3 regions of the Labrys okinawensis genome follow, and region 2 is predicted to be linked to each of the others. Evidence: predicted binding sites of a transcription regulator. Region 2 holds the regulator's gene; each other region holds the start of a gene.

What was found. Region 2 encodes LexA, which represses DNA repair genes until DNA is damaged. Its sites were predicted from a motif close to TGTTCNNNNTGTGTTCNG; they were not measured.
Region 1: ACMDCR_RS01715 (putative DNA modification/repair radical SAM protein) is a predicted target of LexA. The motif match lies at 2,820-2,837, and genes of this name have one in related genera.
Region 3: uvrA (excinuclease ABC subunit UvrA) is a predicted target of LexA. The motif match lies at 3,011-3,028, and genes of this name have one in related genera.

What each region holds. Positions count from the first base shown of each region.
Region 1 is NZ_CP178864.1:341,045-347,307, reverse strand. It holds gene ACMDCR_RS01725 (aldehyde dehydrogenase family protein) at 1-40, shown strand, start outside; gene ACMDCR_RS01720 (UdgX family uracil-DNA binding protein) at 163-1,584, opposite strand; gene ACMDCR_RS01715 (putative DNA modification/repair radical SAM protein) at 1,581-2,792, opposite strand; gene ACMDCR_RS01710 (Ku protein) at 3,049-3,858, shown strand; gene speB (agmatinase) at 4,027-4,977, shown strand; gene ACMDCR_RS01700 (porin) at 5,870-6,263, shown strand, end outside.
Region 2 is NZ_CP178864.1:4,006,340-4,012,602, forward strand. It holds gene trpD (anthranilate phosphoribosyltransferase) at 1-365, shown strand, start outside; gene trpC (indole-3-glycerol phosphate synthase TrpC) at 371-1,174, shown strand; gene moaC (cyclic pyranopterin monophosphate synthase MoaC) at 1,171-1,659, shown strand; gene glp (gephyrin-like molybdotransferase Glp) at 1,656-2,876, shown strand; gene lexA (transcriptional repressor LexA) at 2,990-3,703, shown strand; gene ACMDCR_RS18820 (TOBE domain-containing protein) at 3,739-3,945, opposite strand; gene ACMDCR_RS18825 (ComEC/Rec2 family competence protein) at 3,973-6,263, opposite strand, start outside.
Region 3 is NZ_CP178864.1:3,779,120-3,785,382, forward strand. It holds gene uvrA (excinuclease ABC subunit UvrA) at 11-2,935, opposite strand; gene arfB (alternative ribosome rescue aminoacyl-tRNA hydrolase ArfB) at 3,062-3,505, shown strand; gene ACMDCR_RS17770 (HAD family hydrolase) at 3,678-4,334, opposite strand; gene ACMDCR_RS17775 (cupin domain-containing protein) at 4,487-4,954, opposite strand; gene ACMDCR_RS17780 (regulatory protein RecX) at 5,040-5,570, shown strand; gene ACMDCR_RS17785 (DUF2938 domain-containing protein) at 5,650-6,129, shown strand; gene ACMDCR_RS17790 (MEKHLA domain-containing protein) at 6,119-6,263, opposite strand, start outside.

The DNA of each region.
Region 1 (6,263 bases), 3.4 Mb from region 2:
CCTCGAGATCAAGGGAGTGGTCGGTTACGGCGAAGCCTGACCGCGCAAAGCCTTCTCCGCAAAGCGGGGAAGGCTTCTCGGCGCCACTTCTAGGAAAACGGCTTTGGCGGTCGGAGACCGCCACTCCGTGTTTGGCGCGCCTCATCCGGAAAGGCGTCGGATCTACGCCGCAGCTCCATCCGCCAGCGCCTTCGCCGCTCTTAGATCCCTGACGAAGTCGCCGTAGGCGGCCTCCTTGGCCCCGGCATCTGGAAGGCGCAGCAGATAGGATGGATGCACGGTGATGAAGCCGGCTCTTTGGCCGAATTGGATCGGCCCGCGATTGCGCCCGATTGGCAGGGCCTTGCCCGCGAGCGCCTGCACGGCACTGGCGCCGAGGGCGACGGTGAGACGCGGACGCACGAAGTCGAGCTCCTTGTCGAGCCACCAGCGATAGTGCTTGATCTCGCCGGCGGTTGGCGATCGGTGCAGGCGCTTCTTGCCGAGCAGCTCATATTTGAAGTGCTTCACGGCATTGGTGAGATAGGCCTCGCGCCGGTCGATGCCCGCCTCGTTCAGCGCCCGGTCGAGCAACTGGCCGGCGGGTCCGACGAAGGGGCGGCCCTGCAGGTCCTCCTGGTCGCCCGGCTGCTCGCCGACAAAGGCGATGCCGGCGCCGACCGGCCCCTCGCCCAGCACGGCCTGCGTGGCGCCCGGCACCAGCGGCTCAGACGCGGCGATGATGCGGTTGAGCTCTTCCAGGGAATGCGGCTCCTGCCCCGCCATGGCAGCGACGGCCTTGTCCGGGTTGCGCTTGATCGGCATGGCGGCCTCCCTTTCCAGCATTTCCATAACGCGCGTGGGGGCAAGACGGATCAATTCGGGAATGGCCTGAGCCTCCGGCAGGTTGCGCCAATATTTCTTCGGCATCTCCGAACGCATCAGCTCGGGATTGACCCTGGCCGGATTGAAGGTGCTCTCGTAATAGCCGCGCCAGCCCTTTTCGAAGGGATCGTCGGCGGGCACGTCCTCCCGCCGGCCGGGTGGCCCGACAACAAGGTGCTCCCTGTCCCAATGCAGCGAACCGATGGGCGTGAGGATGGACCATGTCAGCGAGCGGAATCGGTCGACGAAGAAGCCCGAGACGGCCTCCAGAATGTAATGCTCCGGCTCGAACCAGGCGGCGAAGCGCTCGCTGCCGGCGGGCTCCTCGATGCGGCGGAAGCGCAGAAAGGCGTGCATCTTGTGAATGTCGCGGCCAACCGCCTTGTTGAGGCGGGCGAGGCGATGGACGAGCGGGTCGCTCGGGATGTCCAGCAAGGCGCGCTCGCCATGCAGGACGCGCCAGATCAGCGTGTAGAGCAGAGCGTGGCGCTCGGGATCGCGATGGCATAGCGCAGTGTCGATCCATTCGCCGAGCGCGCGCGGCAACGCCACGGGCGGGCCCTGCTCTCCCTCCGCGGCGCCGAACAGGTCGGCCCCCATGGCGCCCGTGCTCCAGCTGACCTGCCCTGGTGCGATATCGGCCGCGACGAGGCTGCGTACCGCACGCCGGAAGCCGGCGAGGTCCGCCCCGTCCTTCAGGACGACGAACCGCCTTGTCATGCGAAGAGGCTCAACTGGCGCGGTGGCGCTGTCGTGGCCCGCAGATCGAGCTGGTCCGAAAGGCGCACAGGGCGGTAATCCGCGGCGATCAGGAAAGGCCGCAGCCGCTTCAGCCCGGCGGTGAGCCGTCCGACATCGGCGAGACGCAGCGAGGTATGGCGCCGTGCCGCGATGATCCTGTCCACCGCCAGCGCCCCGAGGCCCGGCACGCGCAGCAGCATCTCGCGTGCGGCCTTGTTGACGTCGACGGGAAAGCGCTCGCGGTGCTTCAGAGCCCAGGCGAGCTTGGGATCGATGTCGAGCGCCAGCATGCCCTTCTCGCCACCCTCGGCGATCTCGTCGACGCTGAAGCCGTAGAAGCGCAGTAGCCAATCGGCCTGGTAGAGCCGGTTCTCGCGCTGAAGCGGTGGAGACTTGGCCGGCAACAGAACACTGGCCTCGGGAATCGGGCTGAAGGCGGAATAATAGACGCGCCTGAGATCATAGCTCCGGTAGAGCGTCGCGGTGGTGGCGAGCACGGCCTCGTCCGTGGTGTCGTCGGCGCCGACGATCATCTGCGTGCTCTGGCCGGCCGGGGCGAAATGGCGCTTCTCCTCCCGCGCCTCGGCAATACGCTCATGCATCTGGCCCATGGCCGCGGCGATGCCGGCGCCGCTCTTCTCCGGCGCCAGCCGCTTCAGGCTCGCTTTGGAAGGCAGCTCCATATTGATGGAGAGCCGGTCTGCCCAGAGCCCGGCCTGCTCGATCAGCCAGGGGCTCGCCTCCGGAATTGCCTTGAGATGGATATAGCCGGCAAAGCCATGGTCGCGGCGCAGGCGCCTGGCCACCAGCATCAGCAACTCCATGGTGTGGTCGGGCGTGCGGATGATGCCGGAGGAGAGGAACAGGCCTTCGATATAGTTGCGCTTGTAGAATTCGAGGGTAAGCGTCACCACCTCGTCCACGCTGAAGCGGGCGCGCTCGACATTGGAGGAGCGGCGGTTGATGCAATAGGCGCAGTCGAACAGGCAGTAATTGGTGAGCAGGATCTTCAGGAGCGAGATGCAACGCCCGTCCGGCGTATAGGCATGGCAGATACCCCCGCCCGTGCTGGAGCCGAGTCCGTCCTTGGCCGCCACCCGCTTCGGCGCGCCGGCGGAGGCGCAGGAGACATCATACTTGGCGGCATCGGCCAGGATGCGCAGCTTGGCGGCCAGTTTCTCGTCCATGGCGGGAGCCTCCGGCAGAGTCGCGAATGTTCATGTTATGTTCTATGCACGAGCTTTGCAATCCCTGGGAGCGCGGACATCCTGTCCGCTCTTGAAACGCAGCGGTTGCGGTGAAGGCTGGGCGGTTACTGTTTGCACCATAGTGGCGCTTTTCTTTGCAAAGTATCGTTGCAAGAGCGGACAGGATGTCCGCGCTCCCAGGAACCCGCTAATCTCCGAAGCGTTGATACCTGTTATCCATTTCTCTGGAGGCATGATGGCCAAGCCGAGAGCCAATTGGAAAGGCGTCCTCAAGGTCGGCGAGCTTGCTGCCGGCGTGGCGCTCTTTACGGCGGCGAGCACCTCCGAGCGCGTCGCCTTCCATACGCTCAACCGCAAGACCGGAAATCGCGTGCGCCGCCAGTTCGTCGATTCCGACACGGGCAAGCTTGTGGAGCGGGACGACCAGGTCAAGGGCTACGAGACGCCGCAGGGCGAAGTGATCATGCTGGAGCCCGAGGAGATCGCCGCGGCCATTCCCGAAAGCGACAAGACGCTGAACGTGGAAGGCTTCGTCGCGCTGGACGCCATCGACACCGTCTATTTCGACCGACCCTATTATCTCGCCCCTAGCGACGATACCTCCGCCGAGGCCTTCGACCTGCTGCGTGACGGCATGCGAGGCGCCAAGGTGGCGGCGCTGGCGCGGACGGTGCTGTTCCGCCGCCTGCGCAGCGTGCTCATCCGTCCTGAGGACGAGGGCATGGTCGCCACCACGCTCAATTTCGACTACGAGATCCGCTCGCAGGAGGAAGCCTTCGCCGACATCCCCAAGCTCAAGCTCGACAAGGAGATGCTCGAGCTCGCCGGCCACATCATCAAGACCAAGAGCGGCCGCTTCGACCCCGCCGCCTTCGACGACCGCTACGAAGCCGCCCTCGCCGAACTGGTGAAGGCCAAGATCGAGGGCCGCAAGATCAAGCCGCGAGCAAGGCAGCGCGAGGGCAAGGTGGTGAGCCTTCTGGAGGCGTTGCGCGAGAGCGCCAAGGGTGGAGCGGAGGCGAAGCCGGCGCGGAAGCGGGCGTAGGCGTCGTGAGGATTCGCCTATCTAGCGCACGGACGATGTTTCCCCTCTATCCCGCCGGCGTTTGTCACGCCGCGCGCCAAACTCAAAGAACGCAATCTCCCACGCAATCCATTGGCCTGCCTGTGCAAACCTGCTTAGCTTCGCCGGACACATTGGTGGGAGGACAGCATGGCCAGGATCTTCAATCAGCCCCTCGGCGGCAATGAGATGCCGCGTTTCGGCGGCCCGGCCACCATGATGCGGCTGCCGACCCAGCCCACTACCGAAGGGCTCGATGCCTGCTTCGTCGGCATTCCCATGGATATCGGCACCTCCAATCGGCCCGGCACCCGCTTCGGGCCGCGGCAGATCCGCACCGAGAGCTGCATGATCCGCCCCTACAACATGGCGACGCGGGCGGCCCCCTTCGACAGCCTGCAGGTGGCTGATATCGGCGACATCGCCATCGACACCTTCAACCTGCCCAAATGCGTGGACATCATCACAGACGCCTATCGCAGGATCATCGCCAATGGCTGCAAGCCGCTGACGCTTGGCGGCGACCACACGCTCTCCTTTCCGATCCTGCGCGCCATGGCGGAGAAATACGGACCCGTCGGCCTCATCCACGTCGACGCCCATGCCGACATCAACGAGCACATGTTCGGCGAGCCGATCGCCCACGGCACGCCCTTCCGCCGCGCGGTCGAGGCAGGTGTGCTCGACACCCGACGCTGCGTGCAGATTGGTCTGCGCGGCACCGGCTATGCCGCCGACGATTTCGACTGGCCGCGCAGCCAGGGCTTCCGCGTGGTGCAGGCCGAGGAGTGCTGGCACAGATCGCTGACGCCGCTGATGGAGGAAGTGCGCTCTCAGGTCGGCGGCGGGCCGGTCTACCTCTCCTATGATATCGACAGCCTCGATCCCTCGATCGCGCCCGGCACAGGTACGCCGGAGATCGGTGGGCTCACCACCATCCAGGCGCTGGAGATCATCCGCGGCTGCTGGGGCCTCGACCTCGTCGGCTGCGACCTCGTGGAAGTGTCGCCGCCCTACGACCCGGCAGGCAACACCGCCATCACGGCCGCAAACCTCCTGTTCGAGATGCTCTGCGTGCTGCCGGGCGTGCAGCGGCGCTGACCGAGGATGGCCGGAGCGGCTGAAGAACTGGACAGGCGGATTGCTTCGCCGCGGGCGCTTGCTCGCCACGGCTGCGGGACGGATGTTGAAGCCCCGCACTGGCGAGCGGCATCGGCGCGTGGCTTCGTAGACTTGCGCACCTCCTGCGTGAGGTCTGGATCCGAGCGTCCTCTATCGGCCTGAATGTCTCCTTGCCGCGTCCTCCGAGCCACCCTGCAAGCCCGAAAGCCTCACGGGAGGAATGGCCTCCGCGTATGGCGGCTGCAGGGAATCGCCTCCCGGAATCATCCCTTCGACCCGCCCGCTGGGGCCGATAGTCGATTTGAAGCCCTCGAATCCGATACAAATCCCTTCCAGCCCCCGGTTCCGGCCCGATGCGGCCGCCGTGACACGCTCTGCTCCGCTGACGGCCAAATGCCATCGAAAAACTGAATAAAAGCCGGCCCGCACCGTTCTCGTGCTCACCTCAGGGTCTGTGGAGAGAGAAAGGAGGCAAGTTGCACCGAAAAAGCACGTTATCCGTTTATAGTCTATCTTTTGTTTTCAACGCAATTCCTTACAATGTATAAATAGATACAGAATGAAGTATTAGTATCTAATAAGATACAGACTAAATGACACAATACCGTCGCCAACTGGAACATTAGTTTACGATAAGCATTACACTAGGGTGTGTCTTTTCGGTGACATGGCATCTATAAAATAATTATACTGATCGACTCTTCGTCATGACTCTGTTGTGCAACCAAAAAGAGTGCACCAAGATCACGGCAACGGTCCCCCTCGGATCGTGTCCGGATTGCAAGTTTTGCGTGTGATCGGGGTCTCGCGAGTCGGTCGAAGCACCAAGCGGCGCTCTCGATCAAATAATAACTGTCTTGGAGGTCATCTAATGACGATGAAGTCTCTTCTCCTCGGCGCCGCTGCTGGTATCGCTGCTATCGGCGCTGCCCAGGCTGCCGATCTGCCCATGACCAAGGGCGAAGCCGTCGAGTATGTTAAGGTCTGCTCGACCTTCGGCCCCGGCTTCTTCTACATCCCCGGCAGCGACACCTGCCTCAAGATCGGCGGCGAAGTCCGCGCTTATTACCGCTTGTTCGGCGGCGATAATTTCAGCAGGAACGACAACCGCTCAGCGTTCAATGCCGAAGGCCGCATCTGGTTCGACGCCCGCACTCAGACCGACTACGGCCTGCTGCGTTCCTACTTTCAGATCAATGCTCAGAGCCACCCGATCAGCGCCCAGGGTCGCGACAACGTTACCAGCTCCAACACCTTCAGCATCG
Region 2 (6,263 bases):
TCGCCGTGCATGGCAGCGACGGGCTCGACGAAATCACCACTACGGGCCCTACGGAGATCGTTTCGCTGGAGAATGGCGAGATCACGCACGGCAGCATCACGCCCGACGAAATCGGTCTGAGGGTAGCGAAGCCCGAGGATCTCAAGGGCGGGGATGCCGCCCACAACGCCGTCGCCCTGCGTGCCGTGCTGGAAGGCGAGAAGACGCCCTACCGCGACATTGCCATTCTCAACGCAGCAGCCGCTCTCCTCGTCGCCGGCAAGGCGAGGAACCTTGCCGAAGGCGCTGAACTCGCACGTGAATCCATCGACAAGAGCAAGGCTCTTGCAACCCTCGGCCGCCTGGTCGAGGTTTCCAATATGTGAGCGCCATGGCAACCATCCTGCAAAAGATCGAAGCCTATAAGCGCCGCGAGATCGAGGCGGCGAAGGCCGCCGTCCCACTGCCCGCCTTGATCAGGCACGCCGAACAGGCCGCGCCGGTTCGCGGTTTCAAGCGCGCGCTCGAAGCCAAGCTTGCCGCCGGCGAGACGAGCCTGATCGCCGAGATCAAGAAGGCGAGCCCCTCCAAGGGCCTGATCCGCGCTGATTTCGATCCGCCCGCCCTCGCCCGCGCCTACGAGGCCGGAGGCGCTGCCTGCCTTTCGGTGCTGACGGACGAGCCTTCCTTCCAGGGCAAGCCGGAATTCCTCACCGCGGCGCGCGCTGCCGTTTCGTTGCCGGCGCTACGCAAGGACTTCCTCTACGATCCCTATCAGGTGGTCGAAGCCCGCGCCTGGGGCGCCGACTGCATCCTGGTGATCATGGCGAGCGTCACCGACGAGGAAGCACGCGCCCTCATCGCTGCCGCAAAGGACTGGTCGCTCGATGTGCTCTGCGAGATCCACAATCTCGAAGAACTGGAGCGCGCCCTGCCGCTCGATGTCAGCATGATCGGCATCAACAATCGCGACCTCAACGATTTCGTCACCCGGCTGGAGACGACGGAAACCCTGGCGCCGCTGGTGCCGAGCGACCGCCTGCTGGTGGGCGAGAGCGGCATCTTCACGCCTGATGACGTGGCGCGGCTGCGTGAAGTGGGCGTGAACACCTTCCTCGTCGGCGAGAGCCTGATGCGCCAGGCCGACGTCACCGCCGCCACGCGCGCCTTGCTGGCGCTGGGCGCGGCGGCATGAGCTCAGGCCTCACCCACCTCGATGCGTCGGGCGCGGCCAATATGGTCGACGTCTCACAGAAGGATGTGACGAGCCGGGTCGCCGTCGCCGAGGGCCGGGTCGTGATGCAAGCTTCCACGCTTGGCCTCGTGCTCTCTGGCGATGCCCGGAAGGGGGACGTACTTGCCACCGCCCGCATCGCCGGCATCATGGCGGCAAAGAGGACGCATGAGCTGATCCCCCTTTGCCATCCCCTGCTGCTCAGCAAGATCGCCGTCGAGATCGAGCCCGATGCGAACCTGCCCGGCCTCACGGTGCGGGCCACTGCCAAGGTCTCCGGCCAGACCGGGGTGGAGATGGAGGCGCTCACCGCGGTCTCCGTCGCCTGCCTCACCGTCTACGACATGGTAAAGGCCGTCGACCGCGGCATGCGCATCGAGGCCATTCGCCTGATTGAGAAGTCCGGAGGCAAATCCGGCGATTGGCACGCGGAGGACGCCCGATGAGCCTGCTACCGGTTGCCGACGCCCTGGTCAAGGTCGTCGCCAATGTCAAGACGCTGCCGACCGTTGAAGTACCTATTCAGGTGGCAAGAGGCCGGACCCTCGCCTCGACCATCACAGCGCTGCGTACCCAGCCCGGCTTCCATGCCTCGGCGATGGATGGCTATGCGGTGCGAGCCGAGGACGCCTCCGATGGCGCCACGCTGGACCTGATTGGCGAATCGGCGGCCGGCCACGGCTATGCGGGCCGAGTCGGCGAAAAGCAGGCGGTACGTATCTTCACGGGCGCGCCGGTTCCTGATGGTGCCGACGCAGTGGTAATCCAGGAAAATACCAGGCGGGACGGCAGCCGCGTCATCATCGCGAGCGGCGTCCGGCCGGGCGCCAATATCCGCAGCCGCGGGCTCGACTTCGCCGAGGGCACTGAGGCCCTGACCCCAGGCAGCGTGATCGGCCCGCGCGATATCGCCCTTGCCGCCGCTATGAACCACCCGCGCCTGCCGGTTCGGCGCAAGCCCAAAGTCGCCATCCTCGCCACCGGCGATGAGCTGGTGCTGCCGGGCGAAGCAGTCGGCCAGGACCAGATCGTTGCCTCCAACACCTTCGCCATCGCTGCCCTGGTGGAGGCCGAGGGCGGCGATGTGCTCGACCTCGGCATCGCCAGCGACGACTTTCCGGCCCTGGAAGCGGCGATCAAGCGCGCCCGCAATGAAAAGGCCGACATCCTCGTCACCATCGGTGGCGCTTCCGTAGGTGATCACGACCTCATCCAGACGGCTCTCACCCGCGAAGGCATGACGTTGGGTTTCTGGAAGATCGCCATGCGCCCCGGCAAACCATTGCTGCACGGACGGCTCGGCGGAATGCATATTCTCGGCCTGCCGGGCAATCCGGTCTCCTCGGTGGTGTGCAGCGTGCTCTTCCTGGTGCCCCTCCTGCGCACCCTGCTCGGCCGCGCCGAGACCAATCTTGCCCGCAGGAAAGCCGTGTTCGCCGCCTCTTGGCCGGCCAACGACCTGCGCGAGGATTATATCCGCGCCCGCTTCGTACTTGACGATGCTTCCGGCATCATCAAGGTAGCACCACTGGCGCCACAGGATTCGTCGCTGGTCAGCGTGCTGCAGCATGCGGACTGCCTCGTCATCCGCCCGCCCTTCGCTCCGGAAGCAAAGCCAGGCGATGTGTGCGAGATAATTGACTTGCGCGCTGCCGGTTATTGATCGTGCTTTAACGGGAACTTCATTCTTGCAGAACACAGTGTGAACATGTAGCAATGTTCTTGCTTTGTTTGCCAAATCATCGTGATTCGCAGGCTGCCATAACGGGATCGCCCATGCTGACCAAGAAACAACACGAATTGCTTCGGTTCATTCATGAGCGGTTGAAGGAACAGGGCGTGCCGCCCTCCTTCGACGAGATGAAGGAGGCGCTGGATTTGCGCTCCAAGTCTGGCATTCACCGGCTGATCATGGCGCTGGAAGAGCGCGGCTTCATCCGCCGCCTGCCCAACCGGGCGCGGGCGCTGGAAGTAGTCCGTCTGCCGGAATCGGCTGTGCCGGGCCTCTCGCTCGCGAGCTCGCAGCGCGGCTTCCGACCCAATGTCATCGAGGGCAACCTCGGCAAGGTACGCACCGTCCGCCCGGAGGCGGATGACGATGCCGCCCGCCCGGTCCTCATCCCGGTGATGGGCCGCATCGCGGCGGGTACACCGGTCTCGGCCATCCAGACCAAGAGCCACACCATCAGCGTGACGCCGGAAATGCTGTCCTCGGGCGAACATTTCGCCTTGGAAGTGCGCGGCGACTCGATGATCGAGGCCGGCATCTTCGACAATGACACGGTGCTGATCCGCCGCCAGGACTATGCCGACACCGGCGACATCGTGGTGGCCCTGATCGACGACGAGGAAGCTACGCTCAAACGCCTGCGCAAGCGCGGTGCCTCCATCGCACTGGAGGCCGCCAACCCGGCCTATGAAACCCGCATCTTCGGCCCGGACCGGGTGCGCATTCAGGGCAAGCTGGTCGGCCTGTTCCGCCGCTATTGACGGGAGCACGAACCTCCGGTCCGTTCTCCTGGCAATCAATCCACGGCGATCATCACATCCGAGGCCTTGATCACCGCATAGGCGGCCTGACCGGGCTTAAGCTTAAGGTCGTCGACCGCCTCGTTGGTGATCGAGGCGGTGACGATGGTGCCGTTGACATCGAGCTGGACATGCGAGGTTGTCTGGCCTTTCGTGACGCTCTTGATGATGCCCTTGATCTGGTTGCGCGCGCTGAGCTTCATGAGATGTCCTCCCGATTTGAGTGATGTTCAATCATCCCCATCCGGTGCAGCGGTGTCCACAGCCGAATCAGCATCGGGCGTCTGCGTCGATGCCGCCGGCGCAGGCACGGAGACCTTCGCCGCCCAGGCCGGCATCGGTGCCCAGGGCCGCGAAGACCCCAGATCACGGGCCGTAACCACTCGCCAACGTGTTTCGCCGCCCCTCTCGGTGGGACGGTCAGCGTAGAGTGCGACGGAGCCGGCGGCGAAGATAAGGTCGCGGTTGAGCACGATCCCCCTGCCCGCGCAGCTCGTGCCGAGAGCGACAGGGCCGGCCAGCACGCTGACATGCCCGCAATCTTCCTGCGCCGCGTTGAGAGTGTGGTCGAGCATGAAGATATCGCCACCCTCGATCGGCGCGGAGCAGCCTTCCTTGTCACACAGGCGTTGCTCGGCGAGGCTGGGATCGTCGGGTTTGCGTCGGTCGCCCATCGCCAGCAGCCATTGCTGCACGGCGAAATTGTCTGAGCGGTTGGCGAGCGAGGTGAGGGAATCGCCCTTGCGGACCAGGGCGGCATGGCCGTTGGCGCCGAAGATCGCGACCGGAGTCGGCGTAGTCGCGGCCGCGGCGATGCCGCCGAACAGGGGAACGAGCGTAAAGACCGCAAGCCGGCCGCGCATCAGGGTGAGCAGCACGAGAGTGAGTGAGAACAGGCATAGCGCAACGGACGAGAATTGCGGCAGGACGAGATCCGAGCCCGGCCATGTCGCGACATAGCGGGCCACCTGCATGAACAACCCGACCGACCAGCCCATGAGATGCCAGAAGAACGCCCCGTAGCCGAAAGGCTCGGCCAGCACGGCCAGCAACGCCAGCGGCATCATCAGGAAGGAGACGATCGGCGTGGCAACCAGGTTGGAGGCGAGCGACTGCATGGTCAGGCGGTGAAAGTGATAGGCGGAGAAGGGAGCGGTCGCGAGCGAAGCCACGAGCGTCGTCAGCATCATCGCCAGCAGGATGCCCAAGCCCGAAGCGATGCCGCGTTCCCAGAAGGTCGCGTATTTGGTCCGCTTGCGCTTGCCCCAGGCGTCATGCGCCGCCACCAGCATGGCGACGGCCGCGAAGGACATCTGGAAGCTCGGGCCGAGCAACTGCTCCGGCGTGGTGAGCAGCACGAAGCTGGCGGCGAGGGCCACATTGCGCCGCGTGATGGCGCTGCGCCCGAGCGCCACTGCCAGCAGCACGATGGCGGTCATCACGAAGGAGCGCACAGTCGCAACCTCTGCCCCCGAGAACAGTGTATAGGCCGCGGCAGGCGCCAGGGAGAGCATCGCGGCGATTTCCTTGGCGCCACGATAGAGCACGACGCGCCGGGAGAGCGCCAGCAGGGCGCGGATCAGGGCGAAGAGACCACCGGCGAACAGCGCCATGTGGAGGCCGGAAATCGAGACGACATGATAGAGGCCGGAGGCGCGCAAGGCGTCGTTGGCCTCGTTCGGGATTTCGCCGCGCTTTCCCGTGACCTGCGAGGCCGCGATCGCTCCGTTCTCGCCAGGAACCGCCTCGACGATACGCGCCGTCAGCCGGTTGCGCTGGGTGTCGATCCAGATATTGAAGGCTTCCGCATAGCCCGGCTCGATAGGTGCTGCCGCCGGCGCGATCTTGCCGGCGACGAAGCCCACAGCGCCAATCCCGTCGAAGAAGGCATCTCGGGCGAAATCGTAACCCCCCGGCAGGGCCGGCGGCGGAGGAGGACGCATCACGGCCTTGACGGTGATGCTATCGCCGGCCTTGAGATCTCCCGCCCGGCGCAGCGTGAGACGGATCTGGCCCGGCGTGGCCTCGGCGGAAAGCCCTTCGATGGCAACGGGCCGCATGACGACACGGGCACTGTCGCCAAGCCGGGATTCCACCGAGAGCACCAGCCCCGTGACATTGCCGGAAAGCGACCGGGCGAGTTGCGGCGTGGCCACACTCATGGTGCGCAGTTTGGCGGAGCAGAAGCCGACACCGATCGCGGCAAGGCAGACAAGCGCGACATGCGGCCACCAGCGTCCGCGTAGCGAATAGGCGGCGGCGGTGACGACACAGGTGGCGATCAGGGGCGCTGTCAGACTCGGCTCATCCGGCGCCGCGAAATAGGCGATCACGCCGAGACCGAGGAATATGGGAACAACCAGGGCCAGCTCGAAGGCCGCCACTTCCGCGGCTACCCCCTTGGCAAGCCAGGCCAGCACGTTGCCGAAGACCTGTCCGACCCCTTCGGCGCCCGGGAGGACGAGACTTCCCTCGCCTCCCCTGCCACCGAGGACACCAACTCGTACACGTGCCCGATCAT
Region 3 (6,263 bases), 230 kb from region 2:
TAGCTGCCGGCTATTCCGCCGCTTCACCGCGACGCCCTTGGGGGCGCCGCTCCATTACCTCCCGCAGGAATCGACCTGTATGCGAGCGCGGCTCCCTGGCGATCTGCTCAGGCGTGCCCTGCGCCACGACCTCGCCGCCGCCGTCGCCGCCTTCCGGACCCATGTCGATAACCCAGTCAGCGGTCTTGATGACTTCGAGATTGTGCTCGATCACCACCACGCTGTTGCCCTGGTCGACGAGCTCATGCAGCACCTCGAGCAGCTTGGCGACGTCGTGGAAGTGGAGACCCGTGGTCGGCTCGTCGAGGATATAAAGCGTACGGCCGGTGGAGCGGCGTGCCAGCTCCTTCGACAGCTTCACGCGCTGCGCCTCGCCACCCGACAGGGTGGTGGCCTGCTGGCCGACCTTGACGTAGCCGAGGCCCACCCGGGCCAGCGTCTCCATGGTGTTGCGGATCGTCGGCACCGCCTTGAAGAAGTCGGCGGCTTCATCCACCGTCATGTCGAGCACGTCGGCGATGGACTTGTTCTTGAACCTTACGTCGAGTGTCTCGCGATCATAGCGCTTGCCCTTGCAGACATCGCAGGTGACATAGACGTCGGGAAGGAAGTGCATCTCGATCTTGATGACACCATCGCCCTGGCAGGCCTCGCAACGCCCGCCCTTGACGTTGAAGGAGAAGCGCCCGGGCTGGTAGCCGCGCGCCTTGGCCTCCGGCAGGCCGGCGAACCATTCGCGGATCGGCGTGAAAGCGCCCGTATAGGTCGCTGGGTTCGAACGCGGCGTGCGGCCGATCGGCGACTGGTCGATATCGATGACCTTGTCGATCAGCTCCAGCCCGTCGAGCTTGTCGAAGGGGGCAGGGTGCTCCAGCGCCCCGTTCAGTCGACGCGCCACCGCCTTGTAGATGGTGTCGATCAGCAGTGTCGACTTGCCGCCGCCCGACACGCCGGTGACGCAGGTGAACAGGCCGAGCGGGACCTCCACCGATACGTCCTTGAGGTTGTTGCCGCGCGCACCGGTGAGCTTGAGAGACTTGCCCTTCTGCCGGCGGCGGCGCTCGGCCGGCATCGGCACGGACAATTCGCCCGTCAGGTATTTGCCGGTGAGCGAGGCGGGGTTGGCCATGATCTCTTCGGGCGTGCCGTGCGCCACGACCTGGCCGCCATGCACGCCGGCGCCGGGACCGACATCGACGACGTAATCCGCCTGCAGGATGGCGTCTTCGTCATGCTCGACCACGATCACCGTATTGCCGAGTTCCCGCAGGCGCCGCAATGTTTCGAGCAAACGCTCGTTGTCGCGCTGATGCAGGCCGATTGACGGCTCGTCCAGCACATAGAGCACGCCGGACAGGCCTGAGCCGATCTGCGAGGCAAGGCGGATGCGCTGGCTCTCGCCGCCCGAAAGCGTGCCGGAATTGCGCGCAAGCGTCAGGTAGTCGAGGCCGACATCGACCAGGAAGCGCAGGCGCTCGCGGATTTCCTTGAGAATGCGCGTGGCGATCTCGTTGTGCTTGGCGTTGAGCTCGGCCGGAAGCGCCTCGAACCAGACCTGCGCCTGGCGCACCGACATGGTGGAGACATGGCCGATATGATTATGCGCGATCTTTACCGCCAAGGCTTCCGGCTTGAGACGGAAACCGCCGCAGGCTTTGCAGGGTGTATTGGCCATGAAGCGGCCGATATCCTCGCGCGCCTGCTCGGAATCGGTTTCCTTCCAGCGTCGCTCCAGATTGGTCACCACGCCTTCGAAGGCCTTGCGCGTCTCATAGGAACGCAAGCCGTCATCGAAGGAGAAAAGGATCTGCTCTTCGCCCGAACCGTAGAGGAAGACCTGCTGCACCTTCTCCGGCAGGTCCCTCCAGGGGGTGGTGACGCCGAACCGGTAATGCTTGGCGAGGGCGTCGACCGTCTGATTGTAATAGGGGCTGGTCGATTTCGCCCAGGGGGCGAGGGCGCCCTTGCGCAGCGATAGCGTTTCGTCCGGCACCACCAGCACCGGATCCACCGTCATCTCCGTGCCCAGCCCATCGCAGGAGGGGCAGGCGCCGAAAGGGTTGTTGAAGGAGAACAGGCGCGGCTCGATCTCAGGAATAGTGAAGCCGGATACGGGGCAGGCGAATTTCTGGCTGAACATCACGCGCCTGGGCGAGCCGTCCTCCTCCTTCTGGTCGGCCAGTTCCACCACGGCGATACCGTCGGCAAGCTCCAGCGCGGTCTCGAAGGAATCGGCCAGGCGTGCGGCGATGTCGGCCCGCACCACAATGCGGTCGACCACCACATCGAGGTCGTGCTTGAGCTTCTTGTCGAGGGCAGGGGCGTCGGCGATCTCGTAGAAAGTACCGTCGATCTTCACGCGCTGGAAGCCGCGCTTGAGAAAATCGGCCAGTTCCTTTCGATACTCGCCCTTGCGGCCACGCACCACGGGCGCGAGCAGGAAAAGGCGGGTGCCCTCGGGCATCGCCAGGACGCGGTCGACCATCTGGCTGACGGTCTGGCTTTCGATCGGCAGGCCGGTGGCTGGCGAATAGGGGATGCCGATACGCGCCCATAGCAGGCGCATATAGTCGTAGATCTCCGTGACGGTGGCGACCGTCGAGCGGGGGTTGCGCGACGTCGTCTTCTGCTCGATCGAAATGGCTGGCGAGAGTCCGTCGATCTGGTCGACGTCGGGCTTCTGCATCATCTCCAGGAACTGGCGCGCATAGGCCGACAGGCTCTCCACATAGCGCCGCTGGCCCTCGGCATAGATGGTATCGAAGGCAAGCGAGGATTTGCCCGAGCCGGACAGGCCGGTGAAAACCACGAGCTTGTCACGCGGGATTTCCAGATCGACATTCTTGAGATTGTGCTCGCGCGCGCCGCGCACGGTGATGAAACGGCGGTCGGCAGGCGAAGGGACAGCGCTGCCGGAGGAGGGGCGGCCAGACATTCAGACGATCCTGTGGGCTTTCGCCGTGAGATAAGAGCTTTGTTAAGGAAATTGAAGGAGGGCCCTCGAAAATACAAGAACAATTCGTGAACTTATCCGCAGATTTTTGCGGCGGTGCGAAAGGTGATGGGCTATGCACGCGCGATGATCGAGATTACTCCCACCCTGTCCATCGACGAGCGCGAGATCGATGAAGACTTCGTGCGCTCCTCTGGCCCTGGCGGACAGAACGTCAACAAGCTCTCGACGGCCGTGCAACTGCGCTTCAATATCCGCACCTCGCCCTCCTTGCCGAACGAGGTCGCCATCCGCGCCCAGAAGCTGGCGGGCAGGAAACTGACGCAGGACGGGGTGGTGGTGATCGTTGCCCAGCGCTTCCGTACGCAGGATCGCAACCGAGAGGACGCGCGTGACCGCCTCGTGGCTCTGCTGCGCGAGGCAGCGACGCCGCCTCCGCCGCCGCGCAAGGCGACGAAACCGTCCAAGGCTGCCAAGGCAAGACGGCTGGAATCCAAATCGCGGCGCTCCAGCGTGAAGTCAATGCGCGGAGCGAAGATCTCGATGGACTGATACTGGGAGCGCGGACGTCTCGTCCGCTCTTGAAACGATACGCTTGCTAGACAGTGCCTCGATGATCGCCTGAGATTGAGGCCGTAAAGCAGTCTCGTCCTTCAACAATGGCGCTTTCCAATTCTCCCGCCCTTCGTTTCAGGAGCGGACGAGACGTCCGCGCTCCCAGCGATCACGCCGTGATCAGCATCTTGACCTGTTCCATCGTCTCGGCGATGTGATCGGCGCCGGCCGCGACCAGTGCTTCCTCGCTTGGTGGCATGTGGTGGAGCCCGCCGACGAAGCCGATTGCAACCATCCCAGCCGCCTTGGCCGCCCTGATGCCGACAACGCTGTCCTCGACCACCACCGTTTCGGAAGGTGCGACACCCATGGTCCTAGCCGCATGCAGGAAAAGGTCCGGCGCCGGCTTGCCGCGAGCCACCAGCTTCGAGCAGAAGATGTTGGGATAGACGAGTTCGAACAGATTGGTGACGCTAAGGCCGAGGCCGAGCTTGGCCGGCGGGCTGTTCGACGCGACGCAATAGGGAATGGTGAGCGTCTCCAGCACTTCGCGAACGCCGGGGATCGGATCGAGCCGGGTGAGATAGGCCGCTCTCAGCATCTGGGCGGTGGTCTGGGCATGATCGTGCGGCAGCCTCAGCCCGAAATCCTGCTCAAAGCGCTTCTCCAGGGCGTCCTGTGTCAAGCCGAGGAAGTGCCGCATGACATCTGCGGCAGTCACCTTCGCGCCAAGATTGCTCAGGGCTTCGGCCTCGACCTGCGCGGACAGGATTTCACTATCGACGAGAACGCCGTCACAATCAAAAATCACCAGAGAGAACGACATTCAAACCGCCCGGTACGAGGAAAGCAGTGACGTGCCCGCCAGAGACGGGTCCTGTCAAGCTCCGCCTGGGAACGCGGACATCTTGTCCGCTCTTGGAAACGGTAAGTTCGTGGGAAAGAAAGAGGCGGACAAGATCTCCGCGCTCCCAGGGATCACCCCCGATGGATCGGGTCGATCCAGCGAACGGATTCGGGCTTTTCCACCGGCTCGATATCGAGATTCACTGCAACCGCCTCGCCGTCGCTGCGCACCAGCACGCATTCCAGGACCTCATCCGGACTGGCATTGACCTCCTGGTGCGGCACATAGGGCGGGACATAGATGAAATCGCCGGGTCCGGCCTCCGCCACATATTCAAGATGCTCGCCCCAGCGCATGCGAGCCCGGCCCTTCACCACATAGATCACGCTTTCGAGATGGCCATGATGATGGGCGCCGGTCTTGGCATTGGGATGGATGGTCACCGTGCCGGCCCAGATCTTCTGCGCGCCGACACGGGCGAAATTGATGGCCGCCTTGCGGTCCATGCCGGGTGTCTGCGCCGTATTGGCATCGAGTTCGCCGCCCGGGATGACGCGCACGCCGTCATGTTTCCAGCGATGGTCGTGATCCCCAGTCATGCCGGCCTCCTGCCTTTGGGGCTCGATGATGGCGCGGCGGCCCGATATCCGGCAAGCTCTTTTGCGATTCGAAACGGATGGATGAATGCCTGCAGATCCCAACCTCGACCGCGAGGAAAGCTGGATGCGTAAATCCGCGCTGCATTATCTGGGCCAGCGCACGACCAGCATCGCCAATCTTCGACAGGCCCTGCAGCGCCGTGCCCGGCGCAAGCTCGGTACCGATGTCGACGCAACGGCGATGATCGAACGGACGATCGCCTATTGCACCCGGCTTGGCTTTCTGGATGACGCAGCTTTCGTCGAGGCCCGCATCCACATCGGCCGGAGCAAGGGCCATTCTACGCGGCGGATCGGCGCCGCTCTCAAAGCCAAAGGAGTCGATGCCACCGTGGTGGCCGCGGCCTTTGCCATTGACGATCGCGAGGCGGTGGAGGAGAGGGCGGCGGCACGGTTCGCCCGGCGCAAGCGAATCGGACCCTGGCGTCGGCCGGACCGCGACCATGATATCGAGAAGGAAATCGCCGCGCTGGCTCGGGGCGGCTTCGCGATTTCCCTAGCAAGGCGCGTCGTTATAGGAGACCCCGAGGAAATCGAAGCACTTTTGGAGACTTGAAGCGGCAGTCGACCATTGCGCCCGACAGCTGGGGGTGATTTGGTACGATCAATCCCTCTTTACTCTTCCTGGATTTCACATGTTCGACGTTCTCTGGCGCTCGGTGGCCATCGGCATTGGAGCGACCATCCTCATGGATCTGTGGGCGATCATCCTCTACAAATTCTTCGGAGAGAGCCTGCCGAACTGGGCGCCGGTGGGGCGTTGGTTCTGGCATCTGAAGGACGGCAAGGTGTTTCACGACGACATCGGCCAGGCCGCGCCCTATGCGCATGAACTGGCGCTCGGCTGGATTGGCCACTATGTCGTCGGCATTGCCTACGGGATCCTGCTGGTGATCTTCGCCGGGTCTGCGTGGCTCGACAGTCCCACCTTCATCCCGGCGTGGATCTTCGGCATCCTCACGGTTGGCTTTGGCTGGTTTTTGCTGCAGCCGGGCCTCGGCATCGGCTGGGCGGCTTCGAAGACACCGAGCCCCAACAAGGTGCGCTTCTTCAACCTCGTCGCCCACACGGTCTTCGCCCTGGGTCTGTGGGGCACGGCGCTGCTCATTCGCTGATATCGCGCCAGGACGCGAACATTGCCGCCTGGCCGTGGCGGGTGCCCGCTTCATCGAACAACTCCCACACGATGGCATTCTCGATAACGAAGCGCCGTCCGGATTTGGCGATGCGGATGCCGGTGTAATCGCTG